2 regions of the Lactobacillus sp. B4005 genome follow, and region 1 is predicted to be linked to the other one. Evidence: predicted binding sites of a transcription regulator. Region 1 holds the regulator's gene; the other holds the start of a gene.

Region 1 (3,218 bases):
AGCAAGATGATCTAAAAAGTACTGGTCGTGAGAGACAACTAAAATTGCTCCGGAATATGTTTTAAGAAAACCTTCTAGCCAGTCAAGTGTGTCCAGATCTAAATAGTTGGTCGGCTCATCGAGTAAAAGTAGCGGTGGCTTGCGTAAAAGCAGTTTGACAAAGGCAAGCCGGGTTTTTTCACCACCAGAAAGATCACCAATAATTTTAGTCCAAGTATTTTCAGGGAAGTTAAAACCATTCAAAATACTTTTAATATCCGCCTGATAGGTATATCCACCTTGTTGTTCAAAATCAAATTGCAACTGGTCATATTGTTTTAAAAGTTGCTTATCTTCCGGATGTTCGGCAATTGCTTGTTGCAAGCCGCGGATTTTTTGTCCTTTTGCAATTAATGGCGCAAAAACGGTCAGCATTTCATCCCAAATGCTCTTACTTTCATCTAAGCCATTTTCTTGCGCGATATAACCCACATCGATCCCTTTATTAATGGTAAATTCGCCGTGGGTAGCTTCTTCTTCACCCGTCATAATTTTAAGGAGTGTGGTTTTACCAACTCCGTTTGGTCCTACAAGGCCAATTCTTGCATTTGAATCAATCGAGAAATTAACGTGATTGAATAGCGTATTGGCACCAAATTGTTTTTCTAAATCGTGTCCTTGTGCAATTATCATATTTTTCACCTAAAGTCTATTTTAGCATATGTGGCAAGACTGCTGGCAACTGCATGAGAAATAAGCCTTTTTTAAGTAAAATTATTTTTTCATCATTAGTAAATTGATTACGAGTATTTGCTCAGTTATTTACAAATAATTTTTTAATTACCATGTAAAGCGGGTTAATTAACAGTAAAATCGTGTTTTGTGATTGTGTTAGATTGTGAAAAAACATTTGCAAATATCAGTAAGTTATAGGTAAAATAATATTAATTGATGAGTGAATTCACAAAAAAGCTCACTAGTGATATTAAGTTGGAGGCTTTTTAAAATGGAAAAAATAAAAATACCTACAGCGACAGCGAAGAGACTGCCGCTTTACTATCGTTACCTAATTATCCTGAATGAAGCTGGTAAAGAAAAAGTTTCATCTACTGAATTATCAGAAGCAGTTCAGGTTGATAGTGCATCAATCCGTCGTGATTTTTCATATTTTGGTGCTTTGGGTAAGCGTGGGTATGGCTATGATGTCAAAAGTCTCCTATCCTTTTTTAAAAAGATTTTAAATCAAGATACTTTAACTAATGTTGCATTAGTTGGTGTAGGTAATTTGGGACACGCCTTGCTCAACTATAACTTCAAACGAAGCAATAACATCCGAATTTCCTGTGCTTTTGATATTAATCCTAAAATTACGGGCAAAATTTTGAGTGGCGTTCCTGTTTATGAAATGAGTGAATTGCAAAAGCAGCTGAGTGACCAACAGATCACCATCGCTATTTTGACAGTGCCGTCAGATTCTGCACAAAAAACAGCGGATGACATGGTCGAAGCTGGCATTAAGGGCATTATGAACTTTACGCCAATTCGGTTATCAGCTCCAACCGGGGTTAGAATTCAAAATGTTGACTTGGCGACTGAATTACAAACCCTCATTTATTTCCTTGATTCGGATAAAGATAAGAATAGATAAATTTATAAAGCCGCCGCTGCAATGGCTAAAGAAAATTAGCACTTTAAGTAAAAAAGTGCTAATTTTTTCTTGCTTTTTTCATTAAAAGGGGGTATTATCATATTTGTAAGTTAGCACTTGGTTAATAAGAGTGCTAACAAATAACAAAAATGATTTTAAATTAAAATTAGGAGGGACAAACGTGTTACAACCAATTGGTGATCGCGTGATCGTAAAAGTTAAAGAAGAAGAAGAAAAGACTGTAGGCGGAATCGTCCTTGCTTCAAATGCTAAAGAAAAGCCAACAGAAGGTGAAGTTGTTGCTGTCGGTGAAGGCAGTTATGCAGAAAACGGCAACAAGATCCCAATGTCAGTTGAAAAGGGCGACGTTGTTCTATATGACAAGTATTCTGGCACTAACGTTGAATACGAAGGTGAAAAATTCTTAGTCCTTCATGAAAAAGATATTTTGGCAGTGGTTAAGTAATTAAGGAGCGAAAATTATGGCAAAAGATATTAAATTCTCAGAAAAAGCAAGACGTTCCCTATTAAAGGGTGTTGATAAGTTAGCTGATACTGTTAAGGCAACAATCGGTCCTAAAGGTAGAAACGTTGTCTTAGAGCAATCTTATGGCAATCCTGAAATTACTAACGATGGTGTTACCATTGCTAAGTCAATTGAATTAAAAGATCACTACGAAAACATGGGTGCTAAGCTAGTTGCCGAAGCTGCACAAAAGACTAACGACATTGCCGGTGACGGTACCACTACTGCAGTTGTGTTAACTCAAGCAATCATCCGTGAAGGAATGAAGAATGTAACTGCTGGTGCTAACCCCGTAGGTGTTCGTCGCGGAATTGAAAAAGCTACCAAGGCTGTTGTTGATGAATTACATAAAGTAAGTCACACTGTTTCTTCAAAAGATCAAATTGCGCAAGTTGCTTCAGTTTCATCTGCTTCAAAAGAAGTTGGTGACTTAATCGCTGATGCAATGGAAAAAGTTGGTAACGATGGTGTTATCACAATTGAAGACTCACGTGGTATTGAAACTGAATTATCAGTAGTTGAAGGTATGCAATTCGATCGTGGTTACTTATCACAATACATGGTAACTGACAACGACAAGATGGAAGCAGATTTGGACAACCCATATGTTTTAATTACTGACAAGAAGATTTCTAACATTCAAGACATCTTGCCATTATTGCAAGAGATTGTTCAACAAGGTAAATCATTATTGATTATCGCTGATGACGTTTCTGGTGAAGCACTTCCTACTTTAGTATTGAACAAGATTCGTGGTACTTTCAACGTTGTTGCTGTTAAGGCTCCAGGCTTTGGTGACCGTCGTAAAGAACAATTACAAGATATTGCCGCTCTTACTGGTGGTACAGTTATTACCGAAGATCTTGGTCTTGAATTAAAGGACACAACGATTGATCAATTAGGTAAAGCACGCCGCATCACTGTTACTAAGGACTCAACAACTATTGTTGATGGTGCTGGTTCAGATGAAGCAATTAAAGAACGTGAAGACTCAATCAGAAGTCAAATCGAAGAAACAACTTCAGACTTTGACAAGAAGAAGTTGCAAGAACGTCTTGCTAAATT
Region 2 (3,218 bases), on a different contig from region 1:
TTTAATGCTTCTTGCTCACTTATTCCCATGTTCTTTGCTTGGGCAATAAATTGGGTAACCGTTTCGTCGGCAAACTCCTTGTCTGAAGTAAAAAGCAAATTTGGTAAACCCAGTTCTTCGCCATAATAAATAATCGGAATACCGCGCTGCAAATACATCAGCATTGCTAGGCTTTGGATCTGAATTCTGGTATGCGCCAAACGAGTTGCCATTCTTGGCATATCATGGTTATTCCAGTAAAGGGTCGGTAACGAAATCTCTGCCAGAGTTTGCTGCCAAATAGCTTGCGTTTGCTTGAAGATTTGCCAGTTAAGCTCTTTTGGCTGATATTGCGCTGGTAAACGCGGATTAATTTTGCTCTCATCATCCGTGAAATAGCGAAAAGTAATCACACTATCTAGCAAACTATTTTTCTTACTTGTATAATCGGCTGCTAAGTTCACGTTTGCACTTGCTGCTTCGCCCAAAAGCAAGGCGTCAGGAAAGTCACGCTTTATTTGCTGACAAAATGGTTGCAGCCACTCTTGCACTTGGGGCAAGTTAGCAAAAAACGGTTCAGCAATAACTGGTTCAGCATCATTTGGTGCCGGAAAATTTTGACGCAAGTCAGCCTTGGCAATATGAATAAATGCATCTAACCGAAGACCGTCAATTCCTTTAGCCAGCCAATATTCAGCAACTTGGATCATTTCCTGTCTGAGTGCCGGATTTGCCCAGTTTAAATCGGGCATGTGTTTATCAAACAAGTGAAAATATGACTGACCGCTATTTTTCGGGTCACTCTCCCAGACACTACCACCAAAGAAGCTGCCCCAATTATTTGGCCGCTTGTTGTTACTGCCCGCGAAAAGATAATAATTGCGGTACTTGCTTTTTGGATTATTAATCGCCTTTTGAAACCAAGGATGTTGATCGGAAGTGTGATTAAGTACCAAATCGAGGATAATTTTAATTTTTTCTTGATGCAGCTGCTTAATTAACTGCTCAAAATCTGCCATTGTTCCCATTGCAGGATCAATCGCAAAGTAATCTGCCACGTCATAGCCATTATCAACTTGGGGTGAAACAAAGATTGGATTGAGCCACACCGCGTTAATCCCCAGCTTTTTCAAATAAGGAATACGCTGTCTAATCCCATTCAGATCGCCAATCCCATCACCATTACTATCTTGAAAAGATTTGGGATAAATTTGATAAATTATTGCGTTATCATACCAATGCGTCATTTGCTTAATCCTCCAGCTGTAGTTTAGCGAAGAACGGCGGTTAGTTACAAGACAGTAGTGAATGTTACCGGTATCAAAAAATGGTTTTTGGGTGGACAATTAAATATCTGCGTATATTTTTTGGGCAAAGTATTGCATTTGAATGTTAAAAAGCTCACAATAACTTTGAAACTATTAAAAAATTATAAGAGGAGGAAATTTTGATGCAAATTAAAGCAGCTGTCGTTCAAAAAATGGGTAGCCAATTCGAAATTGAAGATGATATCGATTTACACGAAGTTGGACCAACCGATTTGCAAATTCATATGGTTGCTACCGGTATTTGTCACTCAGATGAAGCCTTGCGCAAGGGTGATTCCAGTGTTGGCTATCCCGTAATTTTAGGCCATGAAGGCGCTGGAATTGTTGAAAAGGTTGGCAATCAAGTTAAAAACTTCAAAGTTGGCGACCACGTAATTCTGTCGTTTTATGCGGACGGAATTTGTGATAATTGTCTCAAAGGTATTCCTACTCAATGTCGCCACTACAGTGACTATAACTTATCAGGCGTCCGGGCTGATGGTGAAGATCATTTTCAAAAAAATGGTAAACGAATCTGTGACATGTTTAACCAATCGTCCTTTACCACTACTACCGTAGTTGATCAGCGCAATGCAGTTAAAGTTGATAACAGCGTTGACTTACGTAAAGCCGGTCCTCTTGGCTGTGGTTATGTTACAGGTTCTGGAACCGTCTTTAATACTTTGCAACCTAAACCTGGCGATACAATTGCTGTCTTTGGTACGGGCGCTGTTGGTCTTGCTGCCATGATGGCCGGCTCAATTAGTGGCTGCACTAAGGTAATTGCAGTTGATGTTGTTCCTGAACGGTTAGAATTAGCTAAAAAATTAGGGGCAACAGCAGCAATTAACAGCAAGACAGATGACCCAGTTGCTAAAATAAAAGAGCTTACTAATGGCTATGGTGTTGACTGGACCGTTGATACTACAGGAAATAGCGGTGTAATCAAGAATGCAGTTGATGCCTTAGCACAAGGCGGCACCTGCGCGGCAATTGCAGTTACTGCTCAAAATCTTACTGTTTCTACCTGGAATGATCTATGTGTCGATGATAAAAAAGTTGTCGGCGTCAACATGGGGGACGCAATTCCACAAGTTGACATTCCACGGCTGCTTGAATTTTATCAATTAGGTAAATTCCCATTTGACGAAACCGAAAAGTTCTACAAGTTTGAAGACATTAATCAAGCAAATGCCGATTCAATTTCTGGTAAGACGATTAAGCCTGTATTAATTATCGATCCAGATTACCAACTAGAATAGCTAATCTGTCATATGACAATACTAAAAAACGTTGAGAAAAACTCTCAACGTTTTTTGGTTTAGTCTGAAAAATCGCTTTTTCCTCAAATCGAAATTCATGCATAAACCAAACAAGGTGCGGATCAGATTGATTTTTCAAACTATAAATTCAAACTAAATATTAACGTACGTAATCCCAATAAGAGCAAGAAGACTAATACATTCTGTTTAACTACTGACAAGCGATATGTCATGACAAACACTAATACTAACCAGGCTATTATCATTACCAACAATATTAATACTGAACTAATAAGATTACTGATATCAAAAGCAGTTAAGTGGACTATGACAAATAAAAGTAAATACGAATATTCTTTAGGAGCTAAGCCCCTTATTAAAGCCTGCAGCTTGGGTTTACGCACAATAATAAAAGACTCGATTGAATTTCTTTCCATTCGAGGTAGGATAATCGTGACATAATCAAAAACAAAATTATTAGCACTTATTAACGCCAGTTTCATTGGACTTCTAATCCAACCAAAACTTGCCTGCACCAATTGAGGTAACTTTAAATATACCGTATTCCAATTTTGCCTAGCCAGCAAAATGATTAACGCAGAAATAACGGCATAAATAGTGAAAGAATATTTTTTATTCATTAAGCAAAATTCCATTTTGTAGTGTTAAG

What was found. The regulator Rex, encoded in region 1, represses fermentation and respiration genes when NADH is low (regulators of the CRP and FNR family bind a similar motif). The targets are predictions, from matches to a motif close to TTGTGAANTANTTCACAA.
Region 2: the regulator Rex is predicted to act here: its motif matches at 1,369-1,386, upstream of J3U73_RS07835 (NAD(P)-dependent alcohol dehydrogenase).

What each region holds. Positions count from the first base shown of each region.
Region 1 is NZ_JAFNOZ010000002.1:17,241-20,458, reverse strand. It holds gene J3U73_RS04465 (ABC-F family ATP-binding cassette domain-containing protein) at 1-672, opposite strand, end outside; gene J3U73_RS04460 (redox-sensing transcriptional repressor Rex) at 986-1,627, shown strand; gene groES (co-chaperone GroES) at 1,809-2,093, shown strand; gene groL (chaperonin GroEL) at 2,110-3,218, shown strand, end outside.
Region 2 is NZ_JAFNOZ010000003.1:117,227-120,444, reverse strand. It holds gene J3U73_RS07840 (alpha-glucosidase) at 1-1,226, opposite strand, end outside; gene J3U73_RS07835 (NAD(P)-dependent alcohol dehydrogenase) at 1,430-2,548, shown strand; gene J3U73_RS07830 (hypothetical protein) at 2,689-3,189, opposite strand; gene J3U73_RS07825 (ATP-binding cassette domain-containing protein) at 3,182-3,218, opposite strand, start outside.